One region of the Martinezella sp. CNPSo 3732 genome, then DNA from elsewhere that is predicted to be linked to it. Evidence: predicted binding sites of a transcription regulator. Region 1 holds the regulator's gene; each other region holds the start of a gene.
The links. The regulator PhoB, encoded in region 1, activates phosphate uptake and scavenging genes when phosphate is short. The targets are predictions, from matches to a motif close to TGTCATNNANCTGTCAT.

Region 1 (21,872 bases):
CCAGCCTCTCGACGATGTAATCGGCGCTGATGGCATCCGAATTGTCGAACTCGAATAGACCGGCAAATTCCGCATGATCCGCGCCGATGACAGGAAAACGCTCCAAAACCACCTTTTCCGTGTCCTCCAGCGTGAAGAAGACACCGCGATTGCCAGATTTCATGGCTTCGACGGCGAGCCGCAAGCTCATCAGGGTCTTGCCGTGACCGCGCCGCGCGCCGATCAGCACCAGATCGCCCGGGCTTAAACGCGAATACAGCTCGCCGGCGGGCACGGCCGAGCTCGTTTTACTTGCAAGCAAGCTCCAGCCTTCAAAACCTTCGCCAGCCGCGACGCGATCCAGCGCGGCGTGCAAAGGGATATTCTGCTGGCGGGACAGGAGCCTCGCCTTACGCTTCAAATGATAAACAGGGGCGGAAAGCCTCATCTAAACCTCCTATTGCGAGCAATGACCGCAACCCCTCCTTATGCCAGGCGCTCAAACAGTCGGTTTGGATATCGACGGCCCCGCATGAAATATACTTTCCCAAATGGAGGGGGGAGGCACGGGCCATGCCAGAATCAGATCATAGCCGAAATCCTCCTGAGAGGGAATCAGGCGCAAGTTCCCTCAGAGGAACATAAAGGAGGAACAGGAGGTTATATGGCCGGGAGGTTTTAATAATTCCCGATCAGATGTGACGCCCGATCCCTGAAGTGCACCAGCAATGGCGGCAAGCGTATCCGCACCCCACAAGCTCTGCCTGCGACAATATGGTAGACAAGACTAAATGACGGGCGAAACGAGATACTTTGAGAAGAAAGGACTAACCTTCTTCATTGGCCGTAATAGCTGGATTTCAGAGCGATCCGCCTCCCCGAGCGAGATTTCATCACGCCGTTCCTTGACGGAATGGATTGGTTATAGGATACCGCTAGATATCCTGCGCTTTGCGGGAGCAGTGGAAAGCGGATAATATGCCGCAGACTTGAAAATGCTGAAACGACAATGGGCTTCGAGGAGCCTCCGGCGCTTCAGAGCAGTGGCAAGGTATCAGGCATGTATCGCGCCTTAACACGCGACATCGAAGTGGTTGTAGAGCCGTTTTATCTGGAGGAGCAATCCGATCCGGACGATGATCGCTATGTATGGGGGTATCGCATCGTCATTTCCAACCACTCGCAGCGCGCCGTGAAACTGGTGACGCGCTACTGGCACATCACCGATATGAACGGCATAGTGGATGAGGTGACGGGGCCAGGCGTCGTCGGCGAGCAGCCGCATCTGAAACCCGGCGATACCTATGAATATTCCTCTGGCTGCCCGCTGGACACGCCCTCAGGTATGATGTTCGGCCATTACCAGATGGAAACGGACGACGGGGAGCTCTTCCATGTCAAGATCCCCGCCTTCTCGCTGGATACGCCGAACCTGCTGCGCACGCTGAACTGAGCGGCATTACGCCGCTTCTATCTCCGACACTTCGAAGCGATAGGTGGTCGAGCAGAACTCGCAGGTCACGGCGATCTCGCCATTCTCCTGGCTGGCCTCGATCTCTTCGGCCGTGAAGCCCTTCAACACACCCTTCAGCTTGTCGCGCGAGCACGAACAGCGGTCATAGACCGCCTTCGGTTCGTAGACGCGTACGCCACGCTCGTGGAAGAGGCGATAGAGAAGCCGCTCGGTGCCGACTTGCGGATCCGTCAGCTCATCTGCATCGATGGTTTCCACCAGACTGCGCGCTTCCGCCCAGGCATCGTCTTCGGCATGATCGCGCACGCCGGTATCGCCGTCGCCGCCATGCAGGTCGGGCTGGCGCATGCGCTCGGGCGCCTCCGGCAGGAACTGCGCGATCAGGCCGCCGGCACGCCAGCGGTGACGCGGCTTGCCATTCTCGTCGCGATCGAAGAGCTCTGCAGCACCGAGGCGCACGCGCGTCGGTATCTGTTCCGACTGGCGGAAATAGGTGCCGGCGATCTCTTCGAGCGATGCGCCGTCAAGCGCGACGATGCCTTGATAGGGCTGCGTGAAACGGCCCTGATCGATGGTGAAGGCGAGGACGCCCTTGCCGAGCAGTTGTTCCGGCTCGGTCTTGCCTTCGGCGACTGCCTTTGCCAGCGCTTCTTCGTCGAAACGGGCATAGGCGCGAACATTTTCCGGCGTCGAGAAATCGGCAACCAGAAGGTCGACGGGACCGTCGCCCTTGGTCTGCACCGTGAACTTGCCTTCGAACTTCAGTGATGTGCCGAGCAGGACGGTCAGGACGATGGCCTCGGCCAGAAGGCGTGCAACCGGCATCGGATAGTCGTGCCGGGCGAGGATCGCGTCCAGCAGCGGACCAAGCTGTACGGCACGGCCGCGCACGTCGAGACCTTCCACCTGGAAGGGAACGACATGATCGTCACCGGCGAAATCGAACTGACCCAGCGTTGCGGCATTTTCGGCCATTGCTTTACTCCTGGAGCATGACGCTGAAAAGTGAGAGCGGTTTTCGGGCGCCGTCATGCTCTATTTCTTTGATTCTAGACCGGATTCAGGCCTTAGGTCGCTTCGACCTAAGGCCATCCGGCTCTAGGGCCCGCGCCTCAAGACGCGGTTTGATATCTTCAGATCGCGCCCAGGCACCAAGCAAGAATCGACTTCTGCGCATGAAGGCGGTTTTCCGCCTCATCGAAGACAACGGATTGCGGACCGTCGATCACCTCATCCGTCACCTCCTCCCCGCGATGGGCGGGCAGGCAATGCATGAACAAAGCGTCTTTGCCGGCCTGTGCCATCAAAGCCTTGTTGACCTGATAGGGCTGGAAGACGTTGTGACCGCGTGCCCGGTGCTCCTGATTCATGGAAACCCAGGTATCGGTTACCACGCAATCGGCGCCGGCGACCGCACGGTCTGCATCATGCGAGAGCATGATTTCGGCGCCCTCGTTGCGGGCCCAGTTCAGATAGTGATCCTTCGGCTCAGAACCAAGGGGTACCGCCATATTCATGCGATAGCCGAAGCGCGCGGCCCCTTCGATCAGCGAATGCAGCACGTTGTTGCCGTCGCCCGTCCAGGCGAGCGTCTTGCCCTTGATCGGGCCGCGATGCTCCTCGAACGTCATGATATCCGCCATGATCTGGCAGGGATGCGTATCGTCGGTCAGCGCATTGATGACCGGAACGGTCGCATGTTCGGCCAGCTCCAGCAGGCGCGAATGATCGGTCGTGCGGATCATGATCGCATCGACGTAGCGCGACAGCACCTTGGCCGTATCGCCGATCGTCTCGGCGCGGCCAAGCTGCATCTCCGTGCCCGAGAGGAACAGCGTCTCGCCGCCCAGCTGGCGCATGCCGACATCGAAGGAAACGCGGGTTCGGGTGGACGGCTTCTCGAAGATCATCGCCAGCATCTTGCCGGCCAGCGGCTTGTCGGCCGTGCCGGCCTTCTGCGCGTTCTTTCGCACGATCGCGTCGTCGATGATATTGCGCAGATCGGCAGCCGGAACGGCAGAGAGGTCGAGAAAGTGTTTCGGAGAAGCCATGTCCTTACCTGTACTCCAGAAAAAACAAAAACGCCCGCGAGGGGCAGGAACGCCCCCAAATGCGGGCGGTAAGCTTAAGCCGATTTTTTGACGCGGGCAGCGCGCGCACGCTCGGCGGCACGCTCCAGGCGGGCAAGACCTTCGCGTGCTTCTTCGGCGGTAACGACCAGCGGCGGCAGCAGGCGGATGACGTTATCGCCAGCCGGCACGCCAAGCAAATGCTCGGCGCGGATCGCCTGCAGCAGCTCCGCCTGCGGGATGGCCGCCTTGACACCAAGCATCAGGCCTTCGCCGCGAACGTCCTCGATGATATCCGGGAAGCGATCCTTGAGCGAGGCGAGCCCCTGGCGGAACACCAGCGCTACATCGCGCACATGCTGCAGGAAGCCTTCGGCAAGCACGATGTCGAGAACGGCGTTGCCGACTGCCATGGCAAGCGGATTGCCGCCATAAGTCGAACCGTGTGTGCCGGCTTTCATACCGGAAGCGGCTTCCGCCGTCGCAAGGCACGCACCTAGCGGGAAGCCACCGCCGATGCCCTTGGCGACCGCCATGATATCGGGCTTGATGCCGGCCCATTCGTAGGCAAAGAGCTTGCCCGTGCGGCCGACGCCACACTGTACTTCGTCGAGGATCAGCAGCAGGCCGTGCTCATCGCAGATCTCACGCAGCCCGCGCAGGAATTCGTTGGTCGCGGGACGAATGCCGCCCTCGCCCTGAACCGGCTCGATCAGGATCCCGGCCGTTGCGTCGGTAATGGCAGCACGCACGGCAGCGAGATCGCCGAACTCCACCTGATCGAAACCCGGTGCCTTCGGGCCGAAGCCTTCGATATACTTTTCCTGACCGCCAGCGGCGATCGTTGCGATGGTGCGGCCGTGGAAGGCGCCCTCGAAGGTGATGATGTGGAACTTCTCGGGATGCCCCTTGGCGAATTGATAGCGCCGCGCCGTCTTGATGGCGCATTCCAGCGCCTCGGCGCCCGAATTGGTGAAGAACACCTTGTCGGCGAAGGTCGCTTCCGTCAGCCGCTTCGACAGCTTCTCCTGACCGGGCACCTCATAGAGGTTGGACAGGTGCCAGACCTTGTCGGCCTGCGCCTTCAGCTCGGCGACGAGATGAGGATGAGCATGACCGAGCGAGTTGACCGCGACGCCGGCTGCGAAATCGAGGTAGCGTTCGCCATTTTCGGTGACCAGCCAGACGCCCTCGCCTCGCTCGAACCGTAGCGGAGCGCGCATGTAGGTGTCATAAAGCGGCGTGGTCTCGGCCATGGCCATATCTCCTGATCACAACTTTAAGGACCGATCGCTTCCATTTGATGAAACGGGTCCGAAAAAATCAAAAATGCCGCCTTGCGGCGGCCTGGGCACTATTGATGTTTTGCATCGCGATGTCAACAAAACTGGCGTTTTAGCAGGTGCGAGATAACGCTTGCGGGCAAAAGAGATAGGTTCGGCGGCGCCTATTGCAGAAATGCCACGCCTGGGCAGCAAGTTGGGGAAAACCTCGAAATCGATTCCTCAAGATTCTCGCGACTCTTGTCACGGAGTCAGCCTCACACTAGGTTAAAAAGCAATTGCTAGACTGCATGCGGCGGAACTAGTCACCACAATTTTAGAGCGTTTCGCGCCTCGTTCCCATGCGAGGCAATGGTGAGGGATTCTGCCATCGGAAACGCGACAGCGGAGACAGGGCATGAATTGGACAGACGAACGCGTCGAGAAGCTGAAAAAGCTATGGTCCGAAGGGTTGAGCGCCAGCCAGATCGCTGCGCAGCTCGGTGGCGTGAGCCGTAATGCCGTCATCGGCAAGGTGCACCGCCTGAACCTTCCCGGCCGAGCGAAGGCGGGCGGCACGGCAACCGCAGCGCGCACGCCGAAGCGCAGCGCAGCTGCACCCCGCGCCGCGACCTACGGATCGCGCGTTGCTACCCGCACGGTCGTCGCCCGCCAGCAGGGCGCAACCATGCTGAAGGAAGAGATCGAGATCGATTCCGTCAATGAAATCCAGTATCGTCCGGCATCGAACGTCGTCGTTCCGATCTCCCGCCGCCTCGGCCTGACGGAACTGACGGAGCGCACCTGCAAGTGGCCGGTCGGCGACCCGCTGAAGGACGACTTCCACTTCTGCGGCAATGACAGCCCAGATTCTTCGCCCTACTGCACCTATCATCAGCGCATGGCATACCAGCCGGTGCATGACCGCCGTCGTAACAACGGCTGAAAGCCACAGCAAGACAATGAGAAACGGGCCCTCGAGGCCCGTTTTTCTATTTCCGCCGCTATTTAAAGCACGTCACGATCTTTCAGATTCGCTTCCTGTGCTTTAGGTTTTCCGTCTGGCGCATGTCGTTCTCGCAAAACCGCTACGCACTTTTGGGCGACATGCTTTAGTGATACCCGAGCGGCAAGCCGCTCAGGCTTCCATGGAATAGCCCGCGCCGCGAACGGTGCGGATGACATCCTGCATATTGGAGAAATTGAGCGCCTTGCGCAGGCGGCCGACATGGACGTCGACGGTGCGTTCGTCGACGTAGATATCGTGACCCCATACGCCGTCGAGCAGCTGCGAGCGCGAGAAGACGCGGCCGGGCGAGGACATCAGGAATTCCAGCAGGCGGAATTCCGTCGGCCCCAGCCGTACTTCGCGGCTCTTGCGGTGGACGCGATGGGTTTCGCGGTCCAGCTCGATATCGCCGCAGCGCAGCACCGTGGAGAGAACCTCCGGGCGGGCACGCCGCAGCATCGCCTTGACGCGAGCCATCAGCTCCGGCGTCGAGAACGGCTTGACGACATAATCGTCCGCGCCGGTCGAAAGCCCACGCACGCGCTCGCTTTCCTCGCCGCGGGCCGTCAGCATGATGATCGGCAGTCGCTCCGTCTCCGGCCGCATACGCAGCCGGCGGCAGAGCTCGATGCCCGATACGCCGGGGAGCATCCAGTCGAGGATCAGGAGATCGGGGATGCGCTCCTGGAGACGCAGCTCGGCCTCATCGCCTCTGAGGATCGTGTCGACCTCGAAGCCTTCGGCCTCAAGATTGTAGCGCAGCAGAACGCTGAGCGCTTCCTCGTCTTCTACAACAGCAACTCTCGGAACCATGCGCCTATGGTCTCCTTTCTTCGCTTCCAGATTATTCCGTCACTGCGCCGACGGTATTGGCGGTATCGTCCTTCGGGCGTTCGCCTTCCGGCTGAGCACCTGTCGCCATGTAATAGATCGTCTCGGCGATATTGGTGGCGTGGTCGCCGATGCGCTCGATGTTCTTGGCGCAGAAGAGAAGATGCGTGCAGGTGGTGATGTTGCGCGGATCTTCCATCATGTAGGTCAGCATCTCGCGGAAGAGCGAGGTGTACATGGCGTCGATTTCCTCGTCACGTTCGCGGATCGACACGGCCTTGTCGGGCGAGCGGGTCGCGTAGACATCGAGAACTTCCTTGAGCTGGCTCAAAGCCAGTTCGGAGAGATGCTCGATGCCGCGGGCGAGACGGCGGGGGACACCGGTGCCCTGCACAGCGATGACGCGCTTTGCGGTGTTCTTGCCGAGATCGCCGACGCGCTCCAGATCGGAGGCGATGCGGATCGAGCCCATGATTTCACGAAGGTCCGCTGCCATCGGCTGACGGCGAGCAATGGTGACGATCGCCTTGTCGCCGACTTCGCGCTCGGCATGGTCAAGAACGACGTCATCGGAGATGACTTTCTGGGCCAAGGCAGCGTCGCTGTTGACCAGCGCGCGTACGCTGTCGCTAACCATCTGCTCGGCCAGGCCGCCCATTTCGGCAATGCGGCGCGTCAGGAACTTCAGGTCTTCGTCATAGGCTGAGAGAATGTGGGTGGAGACCATTTTTCTATCCTCAAGGTGAACTGTGTGAAATGAGCCGCGCGCCTGACATCATCAACCAAAACGGCCCATGATGTAATCCTGCGTGCGGTAATCGTCGGGATTGGTGAACATCTTATCGGTGTCGTTCTCCTCGACCAGGTGGCCGAGATGAAACATTGCGGTACGCTGCGAGACGCGGGCTGCCTGCTGCATGGAATGCGTCACGATGACGATGGTGAAATTCTCCCGAAGCTCGTGGATGAGATCCTCGACCTTGGCGGTCGCGATCGGATCGAGCGCCGAGCACGGCTCGTCCATCAGGATGACCTCCGGGCTGACCGCAACGGCGCGCGCGATGCACAGACGCTGCTGCTGACCGCCCGACAAGCTCGTGCCGGCGTCATGGAGGCGATCCTTCACCTCGCCCCAAAGACCAGCCTTCTGCAGGCTTGTTTCGACGACATGCTCGAGATCGGCCTTTGAGCGATGCAGGCCATGGATGCGCGGGCCGTAGGCGACGTTCTCATAGATGGACTTCGGAAACGGGTTGGGCTTCTGGAAGACCATGCCGACGCGGGCGCGCAATTCCACCACGTCGATGCCGTCGTCGTAGACATCCTGATCGTCGAGCGTGATCTTGCCGGTGACACGGCAGGTCTCGATCGTATCGTTCATGCGATTGAGGCAGCGCAGGAAGGTGGACTTGCCGCAACCGGAAGGGCCGATCAAAGCCGTGACCGTATTCGCACGAATCTTCAGATTGACGTCGAAGAGCGCCCGCTTGTGGCCGTAATAGACCGAAACGTCCTGGCCGATCATCTTGTAGGGGATCGTCATCATCTTCTTGGACAATGCTTTTTCGCTGGCGGCTTCCGTCATCATGTTCATTTCGTGCGCCCTCCCTTACCAGCGCCGCTCGAAACGGCGGCGCAGCAGGATGGCGCCGATGTTCATCGCGACGAGGAAGAAGAGAAGCACGATGATGGCGCCGGATGTCCTTTCGACGAAGGCCCGCTCGGCTTCGCTCGCCCACATGTAGATCTGCACCGGCAGCGCCGTCGAAGGGTCGAGCGGCGATGTCGGATAGTTGGCGACGAAGGCGACCATGCCGATCAGAAGCAGCGGCGCGGTCTCGCCGAGCGCGTGGGCAAGCCCGAGGATCGTGCCCGTCAGGATGCCGGGCATGGCAAGCGGCAGCACGTGATGAAAGACCATCTGCATGCGCGATGCGCCAAGCCCGAGCGCCGCGCTGCGGATCGACGGCGGCACGGCACGCAAGGCCGAGCGCGTGGCGATGATGATCATCGGCAACGTCATCAGGCTCAGCACGAGACCGCCGACCAGCGAGGCCGAGCGCGGCAGACCCATCATGTTGATGAAGACCGAGAGGCCCAACAGGCCATAGACGATCGAGGGGACGGCAGCGAGATTGTTGATGTTGACCTCGATCAGATCCGTCAACCGGTTCTTCGGCGCGAACTCTTCTAGATAGATCGAGGCGGCAACGCCGACCGGCAAGGCCAGCACGAGAACGGCCAGCATCAGGTAGAACGAGCCGATCAGAGCGACGCCGAGTCCGGCGGCTTCGGGCCGGCTCGAATTGCCCGACAGGAAGAGACCGCTGTTGAAGGCCTTGTAAAGCACACCGCTTTCGCTGAGTTGCTTCATCCAGGCGACCTGGCGGTCGGATATCTTGCGATCCTTCTCATCGACTGTCAGATCGATTTGGCCCTTGTTGGCGGAATCGATATTGGCGCTGGCGAGGAACGTGACCTTCTGCGTCGCCCCTATGATCGAAGGATTGGCGACGACCTTGTCACGCAGTGCGATCCTGGCGCCGTCCGACACCATCGCCGTCGCCTCGCGAACGAGCGCGCGATTGGCCGGATCGATGCCGAGCGCTTTCACTAGTGCATCGCGCACCAGTACCGGGTAGTTGGCAGCGATCAGCACCTTCGGATCACTGGCGCGCTTGGCTGCGGGGTCTATCACCTTCTCGGAGAATTCGATCGGCAGGGTGATCGACGTCTGAACGAAGGTGGTATAGCCAGTGCGGACCACGGTCGAGATCAGGATGACCAGGAAGACGAGACCGAAGATGACGGCGGTAATCCCATAGGCGCGGAAGCGGCGCTCGGCGGCGTAGCGCCTGGCGATGCCGATATCGCGGCGCACGGGCACACCCGGCGTCAACCCGCGCGGCATGTTGAGCTGAGAGGAGGATACGACGCCGCTCATTCGTATTGCTCCCTGTATCGACGGACGATGTAGAGCGCGTAGACGTTGAGGCAGAGCGTCAGGCAGAACAGCGTGATGCCGAGAGCGAAGGCGACGAGCGTCTGCGGCGAAGTGAACTCCAGATCGCCGGTCAGCTGATTGACGATCTTCACCGTGACGGTCGTCATCGGCTCGAAGGGATCGAACTGCATGCGCGCGGCAACGCCTGCTGCCAGCACCACGATCATGGTTTCACCGATCGCCCGCGACGTAGTCATCAGCAGCGCGCCAACGATGCCCGGAAGGGCGGCCGGCAAGAGAACGCGCTTGACCGTTTCCGACCGGGTGGCGCCAAGCCCGAGCGAGCCGTCGCGCAGCGAACGCGGCACGGCCATGATGATATCGTCCGATAGCGAGGAAACGTAAGGAATGAGCATCACGCCCATGACGAAGCCGGCCGTCAAAACGCTCTGCGCCTCGATGAAGCTTCTGTAGTTTCCGGTCATCAAGCCATCGATCTCGGCGGAGATATCGCGCAGGAAGGGGCCGACTGTGACAAGGGCGAAGAAGCCGTAGACGATCGTGGGAATGCCGGCCAAAACCTCCAGCATCGGCTTGGCGATGGAGCGGACGCGAGCCGAGGCATATTCGGCCATGTAGATCGCCGCAAACAGGCCGATGGGCACGGCGAAGAGCATGGCCACGAGCCCGATATAGATCGTGCCCGCCAGCAGCGGGATCAGACCGAAGGTGCCCGAGGTCTGCGCGCCGGCGCCGGTGAAACGCGGGTCCCAGACGGTACCGAAGAAGAATTCGCGGGCCGGCACCATGTTGAAGAAACGCGATGCCTCCGAAAGCATGGAAACGACGATGCCGACCGTTGTCAGCACCGCGATGGAGGAGGCAACGATCAAGGCTCCGAGGATGACCTGCTCGACCCGGTTGCGGGCGCGAAAACGCGGTGCGATCGCGCGAAGGCCATGGGCTGCGCAAAGCAACGACAGGACGATCGCCGCCGCCGACATCACCAACCGGCTCACTTCACGCATGCCGTTATACTTGTTGGCGGCATCGATCATGTAGCCAGTGGGGCGAACGGCGAGCGGAACTCCCTTCTGCGCCAGCAGCAACTGCAGATCGGCCTTGCCGCCTGCGACGTCGGCAAGCTCCCGGCTGTCGAGCAGGCGCATGCCACGGGCGATGCTGCGCACCATGCCATAGCTGAGGTTGAGTTCGGCCGGCGGCAGAGACTGAATTTCCTCGGGAAAGGATTTGGTCACCAGGCGGTCGATGACGATGGGGCCGGCGATCAGCCAGACGCAGATGAGTGCTAAGGGCGGAAGCACCGCCCAGATAGCGGCATAGGCGCCGTGATAGCCGAGCCGGGAATGCATAGACGAGGACCGGCCGCCCGATAGCGCAGCCGCCCTCACCCGCCCCAGCACGAAAGCGGAGGCGCCGAAGATCGACAAGCACAGCAGCAGCAGCGATACACTCATTCCCATTCCCCGGCGAACGCCGGCGCAGCGGAAAGCCGCACCGGTGCTCGATCCTTACGCACTCACATGATCTTCCCGCCCGCGACATCCTTGCGGATCTGGTCGCGTTCTGCATCCGGCGCAGGCACGAGGCCATATTCCGCCAGCGGGCTATCCGGTCCGATCATCTGATCGCTCGTGAAGAAATCGACATATTCCTTGAGCCCCGGGATGACACCCAGATGGGCCTTCTTGACGTAGAAGAACAACGGACGCGATACCGGATAAGTGCCGTCGGCGATCGTCTGGCCCGAGGGCACGATGCCGCTGACGGTGGCGACCTTCAGCTTGTCGGCGTTGTTCTGGAAGAAATACAGGCCGAAAACGCCGATGCCATGCTTGTTGGCATTGATGCGGGCCAGCGTCTCGGGATAGTCGCCGTCGATATCAACAGCGGCGCCATCCTTGCGCACGGCAATGCATTTCTTGGCCTGCTGGCCGGCATCGGAAACTGTGGCCTTGATGACATCGGCTGCGCCTGAAGCCTTGCAGCTGGCGGCAAGCACCTTCTCTTCGAAGACTTCGCGCGTGCCGTGCTTCTCGCCCGGAATATAGGCAGCGATTTCAAAATCCGGCAGCGATGGATTGATCTCAGACCACTTCTTGTAAGGATTGGCAACGAGCTTGCCATCGACGACCACTTCGGCAGCAAGTGCCTTGTAGAGATCGACCGGTTCGAACTTGATGTCGGGATTGCTCTTGTCGAAGGCAAAGACGATGCCGTCATAGCCGATCTTGATCTGCTGGATATCGGCGACGCCGGCGGCCTTGCAGGCTTCGACTTCGCTGTCCTTGATGGGACGCGACGAATTGGCGATGTCGATGGAATCCGTTCCGACGCCCTTGCAGAATTCCTTCAGGCCGGCTCCGGAGCCGGCGGACTCGACCACAGGGGTCTTGAAGTTGGTGAAGGTCTCGCCGAAGGTTTCGGCAACGATCTTGGCATATGGAAATACGGTCGATGAGCCGGCAACCTGAATTTGGTCGCGGGCAGTTGCAGTGCCGGCAACGGCAGCCGATGCAACCAGCGCAAGAACGGACATTTTCAAAGCATTCACAACGAATCCCCCTGATGAGCTTTGAAGAGCGCCGAGGTGGAGGCCACATCCACTTTTCGGCAGTCCATTCTTACTGGCGAAAACACCGCCCTTTTATGTCAGGCGAGTGAAACAATTATGACAGGCTATATGCCTGATATAATTTGGATAAATCGCCACCTAAACGAGGAATAGGCGGAGGTTGTCAGAAGCGGACCGTAAAGTCGGTTCCTTTTCCGACTTCCGACTTTACGATCAGCCTGGCACGGTGGCGGGTCAGAATATGCTTGACGATGGCAAGCCCGAGACCGGTCCCCTTCTTGGACCGGCTGTCCTCAACGTTAACGCGATAGAAGCGCTCGGTCAGGCGCGGCACATGTTCTGCGGGTATGCCCGGCCCCTTGTCCGAGACGACCACTTCGACGGCTTGGCCGGCACCGCTGAGTAGCGAAACCTCCACCGACTTGCCTTCCTGGCCGTATTTGCAGGCGTTCTCGATCAGGTTCTCGAAGACCTGCACGAGCTCGTCTCTATCCCCCAATACCTCCACCTTGCCCACCGGCAAATGCAGATTGATGGTCACGTCGAGATCCCTGGCAAGCGGCAGCAGGGAGTCACGCACATGACCGAGCAATGGGACGAGATCCACTTTCTGATCCGGCGCGATATGCGACTTCAGCTCCAGGCGCGACAGCGACAGAAGATCGTCGACCAGCCTGCTCATGCGGGTCGTCTGATCGAACATGATGCCGAGGAAACGCTGCTGCGCCTTCGGATCGGCTTTGGCAGGCCCCTGGATCGTCTCGATGAAGCCGCGCAGCGATGCCAAGGGCGTGCGCAATTCATGGCTGGCATTAGCGACGAAATCGGAGCGCATGCGGTCGATGTGGCGCAGTTCGGATATGTCGCGGAAGGAGAGCAGGAAGAGAGCATCTTCCTGCTTGTCGATCTCGGGCAGATCTATCGGTGCGATGCGCACGACATAGACACGCTCCGAAGGCAGGCGCTCGGAATGCTCGATCTGGTTCGGCGTATTGGTCGCGATGGTCTCGCGTACCATGTCGAGCAGACCCGGCGAACGCAGCTTGGAGGAAATATGTGCGCCGATCGGAAAGGCACCGAAGGCTTTTTCGACGGCCATGTTCTGTACCAGCACCGACGCCTCGCGGTCGATGATCAGCACCGGCATGTCGAGTGCCGCCAGTCCGGCAAAAGCGGTGTGCAGCAAGGCTTGAGGATCGGCGGGCGCCGTCTCAGCCGGCGGTGGCACGACCACGCGCTCCACCAGGGGCGGGCGAAGCAGCGTGACAATCATGACGATGGCCCAGATCCAGAATACGGCGCCGGTGTTGATGCCTTCGACCAGGGCGAGTGCGGCAATCAGCGTCGCCAGAACCAGGATCGCACTCTCCTGCCGCAGCCGAACTGCCAACCTCCTGACAAATGACCATTCGTCTTCCAACTGCGCCGTCCTTCGCCTGACATCATGGAACGCTGGATTCCGCGTCTTATCTGCGATTCATGACAGAAGTATTCGGCTCTATCCACAGAAGCCAGTAACTGGCAAAAATAAATGTAGCCGGCAAAAGAGGGTGGCGGCAAAAGGCTTGAAACTATTGGATAAATGCCCCAGTTTTCTGGCCAAGCTTTTTTGCCGCCGCCGGTGGCAGGGTTAACGCTATGTAAACAGCCGAGGAGCCGACATATGGGGGAGAAGACAGGAAGCCGGGCGGTGGAGCTGGATATTCATGGCATCAAGCGCATATTCGATGTCGATGATCCCATCCTGCCGAGCTGGATCGATGACGAGGCACTGACCTCGGGTGGCTATCCCTACAAGAAGAAGCTGAAGGAAGAAGAATATCTCGATGAGCTGAAAGCGCTGCAGATCGAACTCATCAAGGTGCAGTTCTGGCTGCAGGCGACCGGCAAACGGGTGATGGCGCTCTTCGAAGGCCGCGATGCCGCCGGCAAGGGAGGCTCGATCGCTGCGACCTCAGCCCATATGAACCCTCGTCTGGCGCGCGTAGTGGCGCTGACGAAGCCGACCGACCGCGAGGCCGGCCAATGGTACTTCCAGCGCTATGTCGCCCAGTTTCCGACGGCGGGCGAATTCGTGCTCTTCGACCGCTCCTGGTATAACCGCGCCGGGGTCGAGCCGGTCATGGGCTTCTGCACGCCGAAGCAATACGAGCAGTTCCTGAAGCAGGCGCCGCAGATGGAAAAGCTCATCGTCCAGGACGGTATCCATTTCTTCAAATTCTATCTCGATATCGGCCGGGAGATGCAGCTGAAGCGTTTCCACGACCGGCGCCATGATCCGCGCGCCGTCTGGAAACTTTCCTCGATGGATATCGCCGCACTGCCGAAATGGAAGGACTACAGCGAGAAGCGCGACCGCATGCTGAAGGAAACGCATACGGACCACGCGCCCTGGACTGTCCTCCGCGCCAACGACAAGCGGCGCGCGCGCCTGAACCTTATCCGTCACATTCTGCTGACGCTCGACTATGACGGCAAGGACAAGGAAGCCATCGGCAAGGTCGACGAGAAGATCCTCGGCATGGGATCGGATATCCTCGCCTGACGAGTTCGAAGCATCGCCCGGGACTTATTGCCCGGGCAGGACGCGGATGGCGTAGATATTGACGCCACGGGCCTTGCCATCGACATCGCTGTTGATGATCAGGCGGCCCGAACCGGTCGGCGCCATAGCGCGATCGAATTTGAGCTGGAACAGTGAATCCGTCTTTTGCCGGCTGACGGTGAAACGATGGCGGCCGCAACGCCCGAGTGAACCGAAATCGCACTCCACTGTGATCTGCGTCGGTGCATCTGAGGTGGACTGCAAAGTCAGCGCGATCGTCGAGGCTTTTCCCGCCATCTGCTGCAGCATATTGACGGGCACCTCGATCGAGCCACTGCCGTCCGCACCGCTGCTGAGCGAGGTCAGCCGCATGGCCGGTCCCTCGTTCTCCGAGACGTTTTCAGCCTTTGACTGCGGGCCGGTCGTCACCTTCGGCGCGTCGGTGGGCTTCAAGATCTCCAGCCATTCCGCCGAGAAGCTGTTCTGCGGATCGATGGTGGCGAGGCCCGGATTGACCGGACCGCTATTGTCGTCCTGGTCCGACATATCGTCGTCGTTGCCGTTGCCGCTGAAATCCTGAGAATCGACATGTGCCGGCGGGTTGGGCACGCTCGTATCCCGCTGGGCGGCAGACATGAGCAGGCCCGAGGTCTTGATCCACCAGGCACCGACGCCGAGGAAGGCGAGCAGAATGCAGAAGACCAGCAGGCGCGAGAAGAACTTGCGCGGCTTGCGGCGCACGGCCGCCCGCTCCGGCTTGAAGTTCATCGACCGCGCCGGCGGCGCATCGGCCGTCGGACGCACATCGCTGTCCGCACCGAGATGATCGGCGGGTCCGGCGCGCATATCGCCGAAATCGTCTTCACGCGCCGCCAGCTCCGCCGAGGTCGGCTCTGCCGGAACAGCGGGGCCTGCCGACATTGGCGGGTCGCGTGTTTCTCCGCGCACGCTCATGACGGGTTCCTGCGGCGTTGCCGCTGCCTGCCTTGCATGGGACCCGGGCACAGAAGGAGAAACATGCGGAGCATCCAGCTCTGGCGAAACCGGTATCGCCTGTGCGGGACGGGCGCGCTCCTCGGCCTCGATCTCGCGGATCGTCGCCTCCAGACGCTGGCGCTGGGCGGCGATGACGTTGACATCGGTAATGTCCTGCTTGCGAAGGCCGGCTTCCAGAGCCTGCCGCGCAGATTGATAGATGCGAGCCCGAATTTCCGGATTGGTGCGATCAGACCGATCCAAGGCGCTTCTGATAGCCGTTTCTAATCCGCTCACATCCGATCCTTTACGCTCACTCGCACCATACGCGCATACTCTACCGATAAGGCAGCCATATTTTCATCATCCGTTAACCGGATTCGGTAGCGCCCAGTTTTGCAATACGCAAGCCTTCGGCAAGGGTTAAGGGCACTCGGGCGGGGATAAATCGCAAAGACGACGCAAATGGGGTGGAGGTGGGGCAGTAGGCAGTAGGCAGTAGGCAGTAGGCAGTAGGCAGTAGGCAGTAGGGGAAGATAGCCGGGACGGGACGGTCAAGCACTATTGCCTATTGCCTATTGCCTATCGCCTATTGCCTGTTGCCTGCTGCCATCTTCCCCTCTCGATAGACATCTGCTATCCCTTTTGACGTTTTCGTAAACGTCAAAAGGGATGATGTTCATGGCCCTCCCCTCCATCCTGACCGAGCGTCTGCGCCTGCCGGTCGTGGCTTCGCCGCTTTTCATCATCTCCCACCCCGCCCTGACGCTGGCCCAATGCAAGGCCGGCGTCGTCGGCTCGTTTCCCGCGTTGAACGCGCGCCCGGAAAGCCAGCTCGACGAATGGCTTGCCATGATCACGGAGGACCTTGCCGCACACAATGCCGCAAATCCGGATCGTCCTGCAGCTCCATTTGCGGTCAACCAGATCGTCCATACGTCGAACAAGCGCCTGGAACACGATCTGATGCTCTGCGTGAAATACAAGGTGCCGATCGTCATTTCCTCGCTCGGCGCCGTGCCCGAGGTGAATGCGGCCGTGCATTCCTATGGCGGTATCGTGCTGCACGATATCATCAACAACCGGCATGCCAATTCGGCGATCCGCAAGGGTGCGGACGGGCTGATTGCCGTCGCTGCCGGTGCCGGCGGCCATGCCGGCCAGCTTTCCCCCTTCGCGCTGGTGCAGGAAATCCGCGAATGGTTCGACGGGCCGCTGCTCCTGGCCGGCGCCATCGCCACCGGCGGCGCCATCCTGGCCGCCCAGGCGGCCGGCGCCGATCTTGCCTATATCGGCTCGCCCTTTATCGCCACGGAGGAGGCGCGCGCCGTGGACGCCTACAAGCAGGCGATCGTCGAGGGAACCGCCGCCGATATTGTCTACTCCAACTATTTCACCGGCGTCCTTGGGAATTACCTGAAGCCCTCGATCCGTGCCGCCGGCCTCGACCCGGACAACTTGCCCGAGGCCGATCCTTCCAAGATGGATTTCGAGGCCGCCACCACCGGCGTGAAGGCCTGGAAGGATATCTGGGGTTCCGGCCAGGGCATCGGCGCCGTCAAATCCATCCAGCCGGTATCCACCCTCGTTGACCGGCTGGAAGAAGAATACCGGCAGGCACGCGCCCGGCTGGCACTTTGATCGTGCGCGAAATGCGGTACTTTTTCACAAGCATCCCGCTTTTTTGCCAAATGGCAATTTGAGCGCTTGAAATCTGGCCACATAGACTGTATCAGCGCCATGCAAATCGCGGGGCCGAACCGAATGCTCCGGAGAATGCCGCTTTAGCTCAGTCGGTAGAGCACATCATTCGTAATGATGGGGTCACGTGTTCGAGTCACGTAAGCGGCACCATTTGTCCTGTCTATCCCCAATATCCTCAGTTCCATTTCAGGCGCTACCAGTCTTCTGTCGATTCGCCCGCGCCGTCGACCAAATTTGTCGCGAGAAGTACCGATCTTCGCGTGATCGGCCAGTCATGCACTCGGGCGCGATTTTGCTGATAGCGCAGGCGTGCGGGCGACGATTGATCACATATGCCTCGAAGCGGTCGGCAGATTAAGAAAGTTAAATGCACGCCCATGGCAAAAGGCCCAAAACAGCCTCTGCTTTGACGGAGTCTGCTACCATGAACATCGTGCCGCACTTCTCTCCAATCCGCGTCATTCGCAACGATTCCGGTGAAGTGAAATCCGTAGGCACGGCCGACGAAGTCTGGAAGACGCTTCTCGATGACTGGCCTTCGGAGGAAGGCGACTGCTTTCTGTCTGCATTGCTCATCTGCATCGACGTCCAACGCGGCAGGCGAGCACCGGAAGAAGCGCGCGTCGCCTTCATTGCCGCGGCGGCCGAAGCGGGAGTTCCCTTGCTGTCGTGACGCTGCGGATTCGACCGGCAGGCCTCCTGGAACATTCCAGCCAACGGCACGTTGACCGCGGAAGGAGAAACTTCATGGCCCAATGGTGGAGCAAACCCGTAATCGTCGAGACCCGCAAGACGGGCGACCGGCTGGTGATATCGAATGCGGAACGCGCCCTGGAATACATGGCGAAGGAGTGGCCGACGCTCGAGGATGGGCAAGCCTACAAGACCGCCCGAAAAGCGTTAGCGGACGCGCATGAGGGCTCGCTTGAGGCGGAGAAGGCCAGGGAGGCCTTCATCGCGGCTTTGCAGGAAGGCGATATCTTCATCTTCGAGGATTGAACCTGAGTCGGCCCGTGATCGGCCGGTATTCAAAATCCTGGTGGGAAGCTCCTCGCCAATAAGTCTGCCGCGTCAATCATCTGGCGTCAGGCGCTGAACGGCAGTGGCCTTATCGACCTCGTATCAGCGACGGGCGCCTGCTGGCAGGCCATGACGCCTAAAGCGCAGTGCGATCTTTCAGAATCGCTTTTCGCGCTTCAGGTCTTTGATTTTGCGCATGTTATGTTGTCGCAAAACCGCACCGCGCTTTTGCGGGGCATGCTTCAGAGCCGCTTCAGCGAGAACGAAAAATGCCCGTGGGATTCCAGGGTCATGTATTCGAACTGCCAATGGAAATCCTTGCAGAACTTGGTGCAGGCTTCGACCACGCCATATGGAATGGCATCAACGACATTGCCGGTGCAGAAGTCGTGGCCGGCGATGCGGCCGTCCTGCTTGACCTTGAAGTGGCTGATCTGCAGCTCCTCCAGGGTCGTCTCGTAGCTGTGATTGGTGTCGACATAGACCCAATCGAAAAAGCTATTGGGAAATTCCGAAAGCCGCACGGTGGAATAGCCCTGGACGATGCGCAGGCGGCCTTGATCCAATGCGCCCCGGAATTTTGACCTGATCTGCTCCAGGCCCTCCTGATAGCGGGGCGTATCCCACGCGTCGATCAGGTAAAGCTCCCGCGGCGCATTCTTTTCAAAGATCTCGGCGGTGAAATCGCCGAAGGCCGCACCGATCTCGGCACAGACGCCGCCATGCGGCAGGCGGTGCAGAAGCTCGCCGCGATCGGGCAGCAGCCGGGCATTTTCCATGTGATGCAGGCCGAGCTGCGTATGCGGCATGCCGCTCTTGTACTGAAATCTCGAGTCGCGCGTTTGCATTTGGCGGCGGATACCTTCGATATCGGCTGAAGGGCAGATCGCATAGACGACCTGTTTCTGGACCGTGGATGCTGCAAGTCTTGGCATTCATGGCTTGCGTCAGGCATTCGAGCCGATCACAAATGCCGGCCGGCGAGACGGCCGGCTCTTTCGAGACGCTCTATCGACGGCTGTAAATGAGCCAGCCGCCGACAACGAAGCAGCTTTTGCGCGCAATCCGTTGAATGCGTGCGATTGGCACAACCAAAGATTCAGCTTTTGGTGGTTCCGTGCACCTGGGGATCATATTCTGGAGGATGTTCATGAAAATTGCCGTTGGCGTGCCGACATGCGGTCGCAAGGCGATTCTCGCCGCGATGATCGATAGATTGGCAAAGCAAGCGCGCAAGCCGGATCATCTCTTCCTGTGTCCGGCCAAGGGCGATGACATCGATACGGAGCACTTACGTTCCGCACCCTTCCCCGTGACAATCGTCTCTTCACCGCAGGGAAGCTGCCCGCAGCGCAATGCCATCATCGATGCAGCCGTCGGCATAGATGTGGTTGTCTTCTTCGATGACGATTTCTTCCCGGCAACGAACTATCTCTCCGAAACGGAAGCCCTATTTGAGGCGGATGAAGAGATCGTTGTGGCGACCGGCGAAGTCGTTCGTGACGGTATCCTTGGACCGGGCCTGACGGCGGACGAAGCGGATGCGGCGCTCGCAGCCGATGCCACGCCCTTTCCGGTGCCAACGATCGAGGACACGCACAACGCCTATGGCTGCAACATGATTTTTCGCCGGAAGCAGATGCTCGCAAATGGCATCTATTTCGACGAGGATCTGCCGCTCTACGGCTGGCAGGAGGATGTGGATCTGTGCCGGCGGCTGCGTCCTTTCGGCAAGATCGTCAAGTTCAATCGCCTGCGGGGCGTCCATCTCGGCGTCAAGACCGGCCGCACATCGGGCCTGCGCCTTGGGTACTCCCAGGTCGCCAATCCGCTCTATCTCGTCAAGAAGCGCTCGGTATCGCTGAAATGGGCGCTGAAGCTGATGGGCGGCAATATCGCCTCGAATGTCGTCGGCTCCGTCAGCCCACCGCCCTATATCGACCGGCGCGGTCGCCTGCAGGGCAATCTCCTCGCGGTCAGCCATCTGCTGAGCGGATCGCTCGATCCGAAATACATCAACCGGATGTGAACGCCGCGATCCAGCAAGAATCCCATGCGCGATAAAAATTGAAGTTTGGCGTTCGAACGGTCCCGTTCCGTGGTAATGGTTGAAACCGGCCACACATCCGGTGGCATCCGCTATTCCCCATCCGTATTGAATATCGTTTCAAGGACATTTCCATGATTCACGTACTCGCCATCCTCACCGCCCACCCGGGCAAGCGCGCCGAGGTGCTCGAAGCATTTCAGGCGAATGTTCCGGCCGTCCATGCTGAAGACGGCTGCATCGAATATACCGCCGTCGTGGATGTCGAAGGGGCCGATCCTGCCTTTGGGCCTGATACGTTCGTCGTGGTCGAGAAATGGGAAAGCCTAGCCGCGCTGACGGCGCATGCCGCTTCCGCGCATATGGCTGCCTATGGCGAGAAGGTGAGGCATCTGATGGCCGATCGCGCCGTTCACGTGCTGAATCCGGCATGACCCAATGCTGTCGGACAGCTCGTAAACTCATCCTCAGACGGCGCCGAAAGGCGCCGTTCTGCCATCGGACAGGCCCTCAGTTGTGCGAAAAATGCGGCTGGCTGTAATAGCGCCAGTGGCCGCCGCCGCCATGCCATCCGCGATGGCCGCCGGCATACCAGCCATGATGGTATCCGCGCCCGCCATACCAACCATGGTGATGGCGATAGCCGCCATAGCCACCGAAAACGCCGAATACCCCCAAGGGATAGTAGGGCTGGTCATAGCTGTAATAGGGTCGGTCATAGCCATAATACGGCGCGTAATAGCCGTAATATGGGCGATAGTAGTGATGGCGGTAATAATAGTGATGATGATAGTGCCTATGGACGATCATCCGATGGTGGTGTCCATGATGATGGTGAGGACGCGCCTCGGCATAGGTTGCCGGCAACACGACCATACCTAGCGCAATCAGCGCTGTTGCCAGAATTTTCATTTCCAGCCTCCTTGAATGCCGGACGTAAACGCTACTCGTATTACTCGCGTCCTCCGGACGATATAATAAACGCAATAGCGCCTTCGAAAGTTCCGCTATCCCTTGGAGAGCAGGCGTTTTCGCGACATCGCCATAGGTCCGCCTAAGCGCGATCGCGCACTTCTCGTCTGATGGGTTTCAATCGGTATCGTCAGGACGGAAGGAGGAGGACGCGCTAGATGGGTAGTCGCAAAAACGGCGCCCGAAGGCGCCGTTTTCATGCCAATCAGCTGCCGTCAGGCATGCGAGAAATGCGGCTTGCTGTGCCAGCGATGATGGCGATCTCCATGCCGCCACCCTTCATGGCGATGCCAGCCATGATGATGAGGGCGATAGTCGCGATGATGATGTTGATGCCAGCGGTGATGGTGATGATCACGCGCCTCGGCATAGGTAGCAGGTAAAACAATAACGCCTAATGCGACGAGCGCCGTTGCAAGAATTTTCATGTATGGTCTCTCCTTGG
Region 2 (2,975 bases), on a different contig from region 1:
GATCGGCGGCATCATAGACCAGGGCGCGCGTATTTTGCCTGGTTGAGCTGGAATCGCCGCCATCCTGGCGGGTTGCGGACTGGAGCACGACGATCAGAAACTTGCCGTCCGGGGTCAGGGACATGCCTTCGAAGCCCTGATTATTTTGGCGCCCGCTCGTCGGATCCTTTGGGTCCGGAGCGGCTTCGCCCGGGCCTGGATTGTTCGAGGAGAAATTCACTGCACCGTGGCGGATCGGCAGAAACGCGGCCGGCGGTGCCGTGGCCGAGATCATACGCCCATCCGCCGAGAAGCGGTAAATATAGGGACCGTATTCATCGCTGATGAACATCGAACCATCCGGCAGCCGGGCAATGGCTTCGTTATCGAGCGAGATCTTGCCGTTCGGTGCTTGCGGCAAAAGTGGCATGCCGCCTTCCGCCTGGCGAACCCCGTTGGCTGGGTCAAGGCCAGTGGTTTCGTTGCCCTTGTTGTCCTTCAACAGCAGCGTATCCGCGAGCTTGGCTTCGACGCCTGACTGTTCCTTACCGGCTGGAGGCGTTGCACCGGGAGCAAGCGGCGTCAGCTTGATATCGATGGTGTTGAGACGCCCGCGGTAATCAGTGGTGCCGGCGACATTATAGCCGCGGTCCGGCAGCAGCCACAGCGAGCCATTATAGGTGCCGTCGGCGTTGCGAACCCAGCTCTTGGCATCGATCGACATGCCCGAACCGGAGCCGAAGGTTTCACCGAACTTGTCGCGCAGGTTGGCCGGGATACGGCCGACGGCGACGCGGCCCTTGTTGACCAGCGTCACACCTTCAACCGTCACGGAATTATCCGCCAGCGCCAGCATCGGTGCCGTGAAAACAAATGTGGCAAGCGCCACCGACAGCAGTGGCAAGCTCTTCGAACGCATATATCTCAAGACAATATCCTCCTGATAAAAACCTTTGTGGAGGCAACGACATCCATCTCCCGCCTGTTTGCGGACCGCGTTGAAGAACCGCAGCTCGGTGCCCGTGCCCCGAACATTGGATGCTGAGATACATGCGATTATCTGCCCCGACTGACGATCTAAGGTGTCAATATGATAGAGGCATGACAGTTCGCGCAAAACGCGAAGCTATCGATCCAACCATTGGAAGATGAGCAATTTAGCTCAAAGATTTCATCGGAACCGGCGGACGCAAGCTCTTCGTTGCCACCAGCTCTTCCTTGAATTCGGGCGATACAAGGCCGCCCGAGATCAGCAGCTTGGCGCCATCCTCCGGGCTCATATCGAGCACGGTGATCTTTTCGCGCGGAACGAAGACAAGGAAGCCAGCCGTCGGCACGGGCGTCGGCGGCAGGAAGACCGCCACCATGTCGTGCCCCATGGCGTTGAATTTCGAGGCGATCTCCCCTTTGACATCCGTCGATATGAAGACCATGGACCAGAGGCCGGGGCTCGGATACTCGATCAGACCAACCTTCTTGAACGAGGTGCCCTGCTCTTTCAGCACCGTTTCGAAGATCTGCTTGACGCTCTTGTAGATCGTGCGCACCAGCGGCACGCGATTGACGATCGACTCGCCGAAACGGACGATGCTTTGCCCGATGAGATTCTTGGCGAGGAAGCCGACGATCGTGATGAAGATCATTGCGATCAGCAGCCCGGTGCCGGGAACGGCGAAATTCAGATAGCTTTCCGGATCATAGCGCGCGGGAATATAGGGGCGAACCCAGCTATCGGCCCAATGAACGACGGACCAGGTCAGCCAGAGCGTGATGGCGATCGGAGCGCAAATGATCAGGCCGGCCAGGAAATTGTTTCTGATCCGCGTGGTCACGGACATTTTGATGAGTTTTTCAGTCATTCGCCGCTCGAAAACTCCGTTCCGCCGCCTACCGCTTTCAGGCAAATCCTCCCCACCATCTCATTGGAAGAATCGTGCCAGAAATCAACGCGGCATACAACCCGCCAGCCGCGTCTGCAGGCCGAACAAACGCCCGGCTCACGACGACGTGACAGCAAATGTGGGACGGAAGTTGCGCTATTCCACGGTGACCGATTTGGCGAGATTGCGCGGCTGATCGACGTCCGTGCCCATGAAGACGGCCGTATGATAGGCAAGCAATTGAATCGGCAGCGAGAATATGATCGGCGCGATGATCTCGTCGACGATGGGCAAGGTGATGGTTGCCATGGTCGGCAATGTCGAGGCCGCCGCGCCAAGCTCGTCCGTGATGAAGATGATTCGGCCGCCGCGCGCCGCCACTTCCTGCATGTTGGAAACGGTCTTGTCGAAGAAGCGGTCATGCGGCGCAATGACGATGACGGGCATATTCTCGTCGATCAGTGCAATCGGCCCATGCTTCAATTCGCCGGCTGCATAGCCTTCGGCATGGATATAGGAGATTTCCTTCAGCTTCAACGCGCCTTCCATGGCGAGCGGGAAGCTGGTGCCGCGGCCGAGATAGAGCACATCCTTGAACTTCGAGATCTCGCGCGACAGGCTTTCCATCTGCGGCTGGATGATGTTCAGGACATTCGCCATGATACGCGGCATCTCGACGAGATGGCGCACCATCTCTTCTTCATCCTTGGCGCTGACCGTGCCGCGAGCAACGCCTGCTCCGATCGCGAGCGATGCGAGAACCGCAAGCTGGCAGGTGAAAGCCTTCGTCGAAGCAACGCCGATCTCGGGACCGGCCAGGATTGGGAACACCGCATCGGACTCACGAGCGATAGTCGATTCCCTGACGTTGACCACGGCACCGATCTTCAGGCCGTTGTCCCGGCAGTAGCGCAGCGAAGCCAAGGTATCCGCGGTTTCACCGGATTGGGAAATGAACAGCGCCGCCTGCGACGGCGACAACGGCATTTCGCGATAACGAAACTCGGAGGCAACATCGATTTCGACCGGCAGTCGCGCGTAGCGCTCGAACCAATATTTGCCCACCATGCCCGCGAGATAAGCAGTGCCGCAGGCTGATATCGCGAGGCCGGACAC
Region 3 (2,975 bases), on a different contig from region 1:
TAGCGCGATTTCGTTTTTCAAGTAATTCTTCAGAGGGGCCCGCCGGAGGCGGACCCCTCATCGGTTTCATCAGTAGATTTCAGGCACATACATTTCCGGCGGGACCGGCGTACGGTGATAGTCTGCATTGCGCATGCGTTCCGGCAGCACGATTTCCGGCTTCGGTACGCTTTCGTAGGGGATCTGGCCCAGAAGATGGGCGATGCAGTTGAGGCGCGCCTTCTTCTTGTCGACGGCATGGACGACCCACCACGGCGCTTCCGGAATATGGGTGCGCTCCAACATCTCTTCCTTGGCCTTGGTGTATTCTTCCCAATGCACGCGGCTCTGCAGATCCATCGGTGAAAGCTTCCACTGCTTCAGCGGGTCCTGAATGCGCATGTTGAAGCGGAATTCCTGCTCCTCGTCGGTGATCGAGAACCAGTATTTCAGGAGAATGATGCCGGAGCGAACCAGCATGCGCTCAAAATCCGGCACGGAGCGGAAGAACTCCTCCAACTCCTCCGGCGAGCAGAAGCCCATGACGCGTTCGACGCCGGCGCGGTTATACCAGCTGCGGTCGAAAAGCACCATTTCGCCAGCTGTCGGTAGATGAGCGGCATAACGCTGGAAATACCATTGGTGCCGTTCGCGTTCTGTCGGGGCTGGCAATGCGACCACGCGGCAGACGCGCGGGTTGAGGCGCTGGGTGACACGCTTGATGGCGCCGCCCTTGCCGGCGGAATCGCGGCCCTCGAACAGCACGACGACCTTCAGCTTCTTGTACTGCACCCAGTCCTGCAGGCGCACGAGTTCATGCTGAAGGCGGAAGAGTTCGCGGAAGTAGACCCGCCGGTCGAGCGTCGCCTCGCCTTCGCTGATGAGACCTTCTGCGACCAGCTCGTCGAGCCGATCCTCTTCGAGCTGCATCTCCAGCTCTTCGTCGAAGCTATCGACGATCTCATCCTTGATGCGGCTGAGCGGGTCCTGGTTCTCTTCGGTCATTGCGCGCCTCCTGCTCTGTTTTCATCTTGTCGTTACTGCGGCTCACGGCCGCAAAGCCGGCGCATTCGGCAAATATGCGTCGGCTATGTCTCGGCATTATTCGGCGGTCCAGCCGCCGTCGACGGAAAGCGTCGTGCCGGTAATCTGCTTGGCTGTATTGCCGCAAAGGAAGACGGCGATTGCGGCCACTTCATCGACCGTCACGAATTCCTTCGTCGGCTGGGCGGCCAGAAGCACATCGTGCTTAACCTGCTCTTCCGTCATATTGCGCGCCTTCATCGTCTCCGGGATCTGCTTCTCGACAAGCGGTGTCCAGACATAGCCGGGCGCGATGGAGTTGACGGTCACGCCATCTTGTGCGGCTTCAAGGGCGATCGTCTTGGTGAGGCCGGTGATGCCATGCTTGGCGGAAACATAGGCCGACTTAAAGGGCGAGGCGACCAGCGCGTGTGCCGAAGACGTATTGATGATGCGGCCCCATTTGCGTGCCTTCATGCCGGGGATGGCGGCCTTGATGGCGTAGAAGGCGGCAAGCAGATTGATGCGGATGATCGCTTCCCACTTGTCGTCGGGAAACTCTTCGATCGGAGCCACGAACTGGATACCGGCATTGTTGACGAGAATATCGAGGCTGCCGAAGGCTTCCTCGGCTTCACGCACCATTGATGTCACTTCTTCGCCATTCATCATGTTGGCGGCGGAGTAGCGGCACTTCACGCCGAAATCGGCTTCGATGCCAGCGCGTTCCTTTTCGATCGCATCGGCATCGCCAAGGCCGTTGATCGTCACATTCGCGCCCTCGGCGGCAAAGGCACGGGCGATCGCAAGCCCGATGCCGCTCGTCGAACCGGTGACCAGCGCATTCTTCGAAGTCAACGAACCCATGATGCAACTCCTGCAATGTCTATGACATGGTTGAGTAAATGGAAAAGGCTGAGATGAGCGCACACTGCCAGCCTCGTATGTCGCTTTGATAACAGTGCGGTTTCGCCTCTCGCCGCAACCCTTCGACAGCTGACACTTCACTGTCATGCAACCGTGCAAGTTTTCGCTCCGGTACCGGCGATTTCCTCCAACGACGGAAGATACGATGAAGGTCGAAGACATTCTCAAGCATGCCTATGCGATGCCGCTGACCAACCCCTCCTATCCTCCCGGGCCCTATCGGTTCTTCGATCGCGAATATATCATCATCACCTACCGGACCTCGCGCGAAGCGCTTGAGGCGGTCGTGCCCGCGCCGCTCGAAATCGACGAGCCGCTGGTGAAGTACGAATTTATCCGCATGCCGGATTCCACCGGTTTCGGCGATTATACCGAGACCGGGCAGGTCATCCCGGTTACCTATCGCGGGCAGAAGGGCGGCTATGTTCACTCCATGTATCTCGACGACGATGCGCCGATCACCGGTGGCCGCGAGATCTGGGGCTTTCCGAAGAAGCTCGCCAGCCCGAAGATCGTCAACGAAGGCGAGGTCATCGTCGGCACGCTGCATTACGGCAGCGTTCTCTGTGCTACGGGGACGATGGGCTACAAGCACAAGCCGGTCGACCAGGGGCCGCTTCTGTCCGCTCTCTCGGAGCCCAATTTCCTGATCAAGATCGTGCCGCATGTCGACGCCACCCCGCGCATTTGCGAATTGGTGCGCTATTACCTCACCGACATTACCATCAAGGAAGCCTGGACCTCGCCCGCCGCCCTCGATCTCAGGCCGCATGTCATGGCCGATGTCGCGCGGCTGCCTGTGCTGGAAGTGGTTTCCGCGGTTCATTTCACCGCCGATCTGACGCTCGGGCTTGGTGAAGTCGTTCACGACTATCTCGCCGAGCGCAGATAGCCGCATCCTATTTTCATTTCATGCTGGAGACGGACCGTGCTTGAACGAAACACCAAGGCCGCAGCCCCGACCATTTCGGAAATTGCCGCTCAATATGATCGCGTCGCCCTGGTATTCCAGGGCGGCGGCGCGCTCGGCGCCTATCAGGCCGGCG

Region 2: the regulator PhoB is predicted to act here: its motif matches at 1,070-1,086, upstream of AC13RM_RS14020 (esterase-like activity of phytase family protein).
Region 3: the regulator PhoB is predicted to act here: its motif matches at 2,000-2,016, upstream of AC13RM_RS12635 (acetoacetate decarboxylase).

Annotation. Positions count from the first base shown of each region.
Region 1 is NZ_JBXSOO010000021.1:94,892-116,763, forward strand. It holds gene AC13RM_RS26375 (DNA helicase) at 1-427, opposite strand, end outside; gene apaG (Co2+/Mg2+ efflux protein ApaG) at 1,040-1,432, shown strand; gene AC13RM_RS26385 (Hsp33 family molecular chaperone) at 1,439-2,428, opposite strand; gene argF (ornithine carbamoyltransferase) at 2,587-3,504, opposite strand; gene AC13RM_RS26395 (aspartate aminotransferase family protein) at 3,579-4,778, opposite strand; gene AC13RM_RS26400 (GcrA family cell cycle regulator) at 5,203-5,730, shown strand; gene phoB (phosphate regulon transcriptional regulator PhoB) at 5,923-6,606, opposite strand; gene phoU (phosphate signaling complex protein PhoU) at 6,638-7,351, opposite strand; gene pstB (phosphate ABC transporter ATP-binding protein PstB) at 7,403-8,218, opposite strand; gene pstA (phosphate ABC transporter permease PstA) at 8,234-9,535, opposite strand; gene pstC (phosphate ABC transporter permease subunit PstC) at 9,565-11,046, opposite strand; gene AC13RM_RS26430 (substrate-binding domain-containing protein) at 11,109-12,128, opposite strand; gene phoR (phosphate regulon sensor histidine kinase PhoR) at 12,328-13,554, opposite strand; gene ppk2 (polyphosphate kinase 2) at 13,828-14,709, shown strand; gene AC13RM_RS26445 (serine/threonine-protein kinase) at 14,734-15,981, opposite strand; gene AC13RM_RS26450 (NAD(P)H-dependent flavin oxidoreductase) at 16,366-17,325, shown strand; tRNA gene AC13RM_RS26455 (tRNA-Thr) at 17,463-17,538, shown strand; gene AC13RM_RS26460 (DUF982 domain-containing protein) at 17,813-18,061, shown strand; gene AC13RM_RS26465 (DUF982 domain-containing protein) at 18,136-18,387, shown strand; gene AC13RM_RS26470 (class I SAM-dependent methyltransferase) at 18,651-19,256, opposite strand; gene AC13RM_RS26475 (glycosyltransferase family 2 protein) at 19,559-20,437, shown strand; gene AC13RM_RS26480 (putative quinol monooxygenase) at 20,590-20,889, shown strand; gene AC13RM_RS26485 (hypothetical protein) at 20,966-21,367, opposite strand; gene AC13RM_RS26490 (hypothetical protein) at 21,633-21,785, opposite strand.
Region 2 is NZ_JBXSOO010000006.1:93,335-96,309, reverse strand. It holds gene AC13RM_RS14020 (esterase-like activity of phytase family protein) at 1-898, opposite strand, end outside; gene AC13RM_RS14015 (DUF502 domain-containing protein) at 1,137-1,838, opposite strand; gene glmS (glutamine--fructose-6-phosphate transaminase (isomerizing)) at 2,016-2,975, opposite strand, start outside.
Region 3 is NZ_JBXSOO010000005.1:16,188-19,162, forward strand. It holds gene ppk2 (polyphosphate kinase 2) at 70-984, opposite strand; gene AC13RM_RS12630 (3-hydroxybutyrate dehydrogenase) at 1,081-1,869, opposite strand; gene AC13RM_RS12635 (acetoacetate decarboxylase) at 2,075-2,821, shown strand; gene AC13RM_RS12640 (patatin-like phospholipase family protein) at 2,858-2,975, shown strand, end outside.